DNA from 2 places in the Lysinibacillus sp. FSL H8-0500 genome. Region 1 is predicted to be linked to the other one. Evidence: a T-box and tRNA genes for the amino acid it is inferred to sense, from the RefSeq annotation. Region 1 holds a T-box; the other holds one or more tRNA genes.
What was found. A T-box is a leader RNA that pairs with one kind of tRNA and senses whether it is charged. The one in region 1 lies ahead of ileS (isoleucine--tRNA ligase), so its partner is inferred to be a tRNA-Ile.

Region 1 (3,391 bases):
GGCTTAAATCGTGGTAAGTTTGGGGATATTCGGGTGAACGAGCATCAAGTGCAATTTGTTGTTGCACAAGAGGTTGCAGAATATGTTCGTTTACATTTAACAGGCATTGGGAAAGTGAAGGTACATGTAGAGACGATGAAGGAAATGGAGCCTTTGCTTATCAATGAGGACGAATGGCTTGAAGAATCTCATACGGTGTCTTCAATGCGTTTAGATGTGATTATTGCGACTATTTTAAACGTGTCACGTCAAAAAGCACAAGCGCTTATTACAGGGAACAAAGTACGTGTTAATTGGACAGAGCGAGATACTGTTGCTTTTGAATTACAAGAGGGGGATATTTTATCGATACGAGGAAGTGGCCGTGTTAAAATTATTATGACAGAAGGCCGTACAAAAAAAGATAAAATTCGTCTACAAATCGGTCGATTGGCCCAAAAAGCTTGAAATTGAAGTAATTTTCATTAATTTTTACTGCTAAGTTGTCGCAACAATTGTATAATAGGAAATACGAATGTACACGTAAAGGAGAGAAGGATTGTATGCCATTATCACCTATTGATATACATAATAAGGAGTTTACAAAGACCTTCAGGGGTTACGCTGAGGACGAGGTCAATGAATTTTTAGATCAGATTATTAAAGATTACGAAATTTTATTGCGTGAAAAAAAAGAAGTTGATCGACAGCTAGAAATTGCTTTAGAGCAGGCGAGGCATTTTAACTCCTTAGAAGAAACCTTACAAAAATCCATTGTTGTGGCACAAGAGGCAGCAGATGAGGTACGTAGAAATTCACAAAAAGAGGCAAAGCTTATTGTGAAAGAAGCTGAGAAAAATGCTGATCGAATTGTCAATGAAGCGTTAACCAAGGCACGTAAGGTAACAATTGAAATTGATGAGTTGAAGAAACAATCCAAGGTATTCCGAAATCGCTTTAAAATGCTTGTGGAGGCACAGCTTGATCTATTAAATGCAGATGATTGGGATCATTTGCTGCAATACGATATTGATTTAACAGAAATTCAAGCGTCTGTAGAGGAAGCACAAGATTTAGAAGATATGTGACCTTTCTCTTGCCCATCGTAATTGAAACTTGACGTGAATGTTTGAATTTCATATACTTTATACTATCAATTATTTGAACAGATATGCATATAGGCAGAGACGAAGACAGTAATTGTTAGGTGTAGTGAAGCGATTTGGGGATAGTGCAAGCCCAAACAAACAACTAACAATGAAGATCACTTCTGAGCTAAATAACTGAAAGAAGTAAGTTATTTCGTAGCGCACAACGTTAACGTGCTTGAAAGAGGTAGTACAATTTGAATTGTACTGCAACTAGGGTGGTACCGCGAGTAGAAGCTTCTCGTCCCTTTTAGGGATTGAGGGCTTTTTTTATTTGCAAGCAGAAGCATTAAGAATTGGGATGTTTGCCGATAACTGTTGTAGATGTCTATACGATGTTTTATTTGTAATATTTAAGGAGGAATTTTAATGGTTGAATACAAAAATACTTTATTAATGCCCAAAACAGATTTCCCAATGCGGGGGAATTTACCGGCAAATGAGCCAAAAATGCAAGACAAATGGAATGACATGGATATTAATAAATTACAGCTGGAACGTACAAAAGGGCGTCCTGAGTTTGTTTTACACGATGGACCTCCCTATGCAAATGGTGATATTCATATTGGTCACGCATTAAATAAAGTGTTAAAAGATATGATTACACGTCATCGTTCTATGTCTGGCTACCATGTGAATTATGTGCCAGGCTGGGACACACATGGTCTACCAATTGAGCAAGCACTGACAAACAAAGGTGTTAAACGTAAGGAAATGTCTGTAGCGGAATTCCGTCAGCTCTGTGAAAAGTATGCCTATGAGCAAATCGACAATCAACGCCAGCAATTTAAACGTCTAGGTATCCGTGGTGAGTGGGAAAATCCGTATATTACATTAAAGCCTGAATTTGAAGCACGCCAAATTGAAGTATTTGGTAAAATGGCGGAAAAGGGTTATATTTATAAAGGATTAAAACCTGTTTATTGGTCACCGTCTTCCGAATCGGCTCTTGCAGAAGCTGAGATCGAATATAAAGATATTAAATCACCATCCATTTATGTCAGCTTTGCGATTAAAGAGGCAAAAGGCGTTGTACCTGCAGATGCGAAATTTATTATTTGGACAACAACGCCTTGGACACTCCCAGCGAACTTAGGGATTTCTTTAAATCCTGAATTTATCTATGTTGTAGTGGCCGTGGCTAATAAAAAATTCATCATCGCCAAAGAATTATTAGAGTCAGTGGCAACTACGCTTGGCTGGGAAGACTATGAGGTTGTACAGGAAGTAAAAGGTGAAGCGCTTGACCGTCTTGTAGCACAGCATCCATTCTATGATCGTGAATCTCTTATTATGGTAGGTGAACACGTAACTGCTGAAGCGGGTACGGGATGTGTTCATACAGCACCTGGGCACGGGGAAGACGATTATCATATTGGTAAGCAATATGGTTTAGGTATGCTTAGCCCTGTTAATAATAACGGCTGTTATACAGATGAAGCACCTGGTTTTGAAGGTGTGTTTTATAATGATGCCAATAAACTAATTACAGAAAAGCTAAAAGAAGTAGGGGCATTAGAAAAGCTTGACTTCTTTACACACTCATATCCGCACGATTGGCGTACAAAAAAACCTGTTATTTATCGTGCAACACCACAATGGTTTGCATCTGTTGAAGCATTCCGTGGGGAACTATTAGAGGCAGTAAAAGCAACAACCTTTACACCTGCTTGGGGTGAAACACGTCTTTATAATATGATTCGTGACCGTGGTGACTGGGTCATTTCACGTCAACGTGCATGGGGAGTACCGATTCCAATTTTCTACGCTGAAAATGGTGAACCCATTATTACACCAGAAACGATTACCCATGTAGCTGCATTATTCCGTGAGCATGGATCAAATATTTGGTTCCAAAAAGAGGCGAAGGAATTATTGCCAGAAGGCTTTGCACATCCAGGTAGCCCAAATGGTGAATTTACAAAAGAAAACGATATTATGGATGTATGGTTTGACTCAGGTTCTTCACACCAAGGTGTCTTAGTAGAGCGTGGTATGAAGTATCCAGCTGATCTTTATTTAGAAGGCTCTGACCAACACCGTGGCTGGTTTAACTCATCCCTTATTACATCGGTAGCGATCAATGGCTATGCACCCTATAAAGGGCTTTTAACGCACGGCTTTGTGCTTGATGGTGAAGGACGTAAAATGAGTAAATCGCTAGGAAATACCATTGTGCCACAAAAAGTAATGGATCAATATGGTGCAGATATTTTGCGTCTATGGGTGGCTTCTGTTGACTATACAGCCGATGTACGTATTTC
Region 2 (3,391 bases), 2.4 Mb from region 1:
TATTACCCAGGAGGATTAGCTCAGCTGGGAGAGCATCTGCCTTACAAGCAGAGGGTCGGCGGTTCGAGCCCGTCATCCTCCACCATATGCCGGTTTAGCTCAGCAGGTAGAGCAACTGACTTGTAATCAGTAGGTCGTGGGTTCGATTCCTATAGCCGGCACCATTTTCCGAGCCATTAGCTCAGTTGGTAGAGCATCTGACTTTTAATCAGAGGGTCGAAGGTTCGAGTCCTTCATGGCTCACCATTTTGAAATAATAATAAGCGGGTGTGGCGGAATTGGCAGACGCACTAGACTTAGGATCTAGCGCCGCAAGGCGTGGGGGTTCGACTCCCTTCACCCGCACCATTATTTTCATTGCCAGATAAAAAACGTATGCACATGCGGAAGTAGTTCAGTGGTAGAACACCACCTTGCCAAGGTGGGGGTCGCGAGTTCGAACCTCGTCTTCCGCTCCAAATGTGCCGGGGTGGCGGAACTGGCAGACGCACAGGACTTAAAATCCTGCGGTAGGTGACTACCGTACCGGTTCGATTCCGGTCCTCGGCACCATTTAAAATGCGCCCGTAGCTCAATTGGATAGAGCGTCTGACTACGGATCAGAAGGTTATGGGTTCGACTCCTGTCGGGCGCGCCAAAAGAACAACGGGAAGTAGCTCAGCTTGGTAGAGCACTTGGTTTGGGACCAAGGGGTCGCAGGTTCGAATCCTGTCTTCCCGACCATTTCCTAAAAATTATGGGGCCTTAGCTCAGCTGGGAGAGCGCCTGCCTTGCACGCAGGAGGTCAGCGGTTCGATCCCGCTAGGCTCCACCATAAGTAAATTAACCAGTATAAAGATCCTGGCGGCGTAGCTCAGCTGGCTAGAGCGTACGGTTCATACCCGTAAGGTCGGGGGTTCGATCCCCTCTGCCGCCATCTTAAAGGACCTTTAGCTCAGTTGGTTAGAGCAGACGGCTCATAACCGTCCGGTCGCAGGTTCGAGTCCTGCAAGGTCCACCATTTATATATTGTAACGGAGGTATACCCAAGTCTGGCTGAAGGGATCGGTCTTGAAAACCGACAGGCGGGTAAGACCGCGCGGGGGTTCGAATCCCTCTACCTCCTCCAGTTTTATGTCTTTATAAATGGTGCTTGAAAAACTCGAAACAACATATGATTATCGCGGGGTGGAGCAGTGGTAGCTCGTCGGGCTCATAACCCGAAGGTCGTTGGTTCAAATCCGGCCCCCGCAACCAATTTTCTATGCGAAAGTAACCAAAAGGTCCCGTGGTGTAGCGGTTAACATGCCTGCCTGTCACGCAGGAGATCGCCGGTTCGATCCCGGTCGGGACCGCCATTTATTTTAGAATATGGGTCAGTAGCTCAGTTGGTAGAGCATTAGATTGAAGCTCTAAGTGTCGGCGGTTCGATTCCGTCCTGACCCACCATTTATGCGGGTGTAGTTTAATGGTAAAACCTCAGCCTTCCAAGCTGATGTCGTGGGTTCGATTCCCATCACCCGCTCCAAGGGCCTATAGCTCAGCTGGTTAGAGCGCACGCCTGATAAGCGTGAGGTCGATGGTTCGAGTCCATTTAGGCCCACCATTATTCCGAAGTAGCTCAGTTGGTAGTAGCACCTGACTGTTAATCAGGTTGTCGCAGGTTCGAGTCCTGCCTTCGGAGCCATTTTTTATATGGGGAAGTACTCAAGAGGCTGAAGAGGCGCCCCTGCTAAGGGTGTAGGTCGGGTAACCGGCGCGAGGGTTCAAATCCCTCCTTCTCCGCCATGGGCCCGTTGGTCAAGTGGTTAAGACACCGCCCTTTCACGGCGGTAACACGGGTTCGAATCCCGTACGGGTCATACAAAGTGCAGTAGATGAACAGTCATCTATTGCACTTTTTTCTGTTCAAAAGATAGAGAGAGTCGCACCTGATAAACGGATCGACGCATGAAACTGACGGAAAGCCCTGATTAATCGCTGGATAGCATGATCAAACCAATGGTGCTCTATTACAATCGCACAAACTGTAAACATATGTGTTATGTATTTCAGAAACGGGTATCTGAATGACACCAAAATTTGACTTACTAGAATAGAATATTATTGTTGCTTAACTCCCCCAAATACAGCTAACTCCATCCATTTAAAATAACAATCTACATGATTAAAACCAATTTCCTCCAACCACTTTAATTGAATATCTACTCTTTCTAGTATATTATCCATTTTATCTGAGCGATTATAGTATTCGATAGATACAGTGGACCTATCTTTATTATTATGTGGTGCTAGGTGGTCAATAAAAAATTTATCATGTAATTTTTCTATTTTAGGTGTAGCAGAAGCAACGTGTTCAATATTAATAAATATGCCTCCTGGTGCTAATAAATCAAATATTTCGCTATATAATAATCTTTTCTGTTCATTAGGAAGGTGGTGTATAGCATAACCGGAAACGATACAATCTACTGTTGCTCTATCAGCATATTTCGTAAGGCTTTCACTAAAATCTCCGTTAATAATTTCACATCTTTCGCTATAATCCTTCATATTTATTCTTGCATTTTCAATCATTGGTTCTGAATGATCTATCAATATAGCGATAGCTTCTGGATAAGATTTAAGTAATATTTCCGCTAAAAATCCATTTCCACATCCTAAATCCATAATTTTTTTTGGGTCTGCATTAAAATGATCTACTATTTGCAGCATTAGTTGTGCTTGGACTGCCCCAAAAGGTATAGCCCCTCTTACTTCATCTAAATAATGAAGACTAATCTCTCTCTATTGCCAATGGGTATTTGCCATATAAAACTACCTCCTTAGGTTATAATCCTTATATAATATGTTAATTTTGCTTAAAATTAAATATATTTACGAAAAATATTTAAAAATATTTCCAATTAAAATATCTTTAATGGGTATCTACTATTCTGAAAAGTTTCATTTCTGACTACTTTGAATATTATGCTGTTTTGACGCTTAAGGCTCCACGACATTTAAAAATTGGCGTAATAAGCTGTACTACTTTTAGAAATAATACATGTAAAATGGCATGCAGTCGACTTCATAAAAGAATAATTTACTTACATTCAAGGCAATCACATGTCTCCTATAAATCTTCTTCATTTTAGTCAATCATAGAAATTTTCATAGTGACTTACTAATTCTCTTTAGATAAACTGTTCCGTATAAGAGGATGACACTAGCTGTTTTTCATACGGATTCTACATGATTCCAGAGAATGGCCGGCTTTCCTTCATTTCTACGAGTGTTCATCTATTTTAGCTAGTGGATTGTTGCATATAAGATTTATAAACTATATGTTCATCTATTTTATAGCTAGACGGACTCACATAATGACGGATGGATAATAAATAAGTTTACAACCGATAACATCTCATACAAA

Region 2: it encodes a tRNA-Ile, which carries the amino acid that the T-box ahead of ileS (isoleucine--tRNA ligase) is inferred to sense. The anticodon was not compared.

Annotation. Positions count from the first base shown of each region.
Region 1 is NZ_CP150292.1:1,146,739-1,150,129, forward strand. It holds gene MHB44_RS05290 (RNA-binding protein) at 1-447, shown strand, start outside; gene MHB44_RS05295 (DivIVA domain-containing protein) at 543-1,067, shown strand; T-box leader at 1,155-1,379, shown strand; gene ileS (isoleucine--tRNA ligase) at 1,497-3,391, shown strand, end outside.
Region 2 is NZ_CP150292.1:3,603,756-3,607,146, reverse strand. It holds tRNA gene MHB44_RS17170 (tRNA-Val) at 10-85, shown strand; tRNA gene MHB44_RS17165 (tRNA-Thr) at 89-164, shown strand; tRNA gene MHB44_RS17160 (tRNA-Lys) at 171-246, shown strand; tRNA gene MHB44_RS17155 (tRNA-Leu) at 264-348, shown strand; tRNA gene MHB44_RS17150 (tRNA-Gly) at 384-458, shown strand; tRNA gene MHB44_RS17145 (tRNA-Leu) at 464-552, shown strand; tRNA gene MHB44_RS17140 (tRNA-Arg) at 561-637, shown strand; tRNA gene MHB44_RS17135 (tRNA-Pro) at 647-723, shown strand; tRNA gene MHB44_RS17130 (tRNA-Ala) at 739-814, shown strand; tRNA gene MHB44_RS17125 (tRNA-Met) at 843-916, shown strand; tRNA gene MHB44_RS17120 (tRNA-Ile) at 924-1,000, shown strand; tRNA gene MHB44_RS17115 (tRNA-Ser) at 1,016-1,108, shown strand; tRNA gene MHB44_RS17110 (tRNA-Met) at 1,162-1,236, shown strand; tRNA gene MHB44_RS17105 (tRNA-Asp) at 1,262-1,337, shown strand; tRNA gene MHB44_RS17100 (tRNA-Phe) at 1,353-1,428, shown strand; tRNA gene MHB44_RS17095 (tRNA-Gly) at 1,434-1,507, shown strand; tRNA gene MHB44_RS17090 (tRNA-Ile) at 1,509-1,585, shown strand; tRNA gene MHB44_RS17085 (tRNA-Asn) at 1,590-1,666, shown strand; tRNA gene MHB44_RS17080 (tRNA-Ser) at 1,677-1,767, shown strand; tRNA gene MHB44_RS17075 (tRNA-Glu) at 1,770-1,841, shown strand; gene MHB44_RS17070 (class I SAM-dependent methyltransferase) at 2,083-2,694, opposite strand.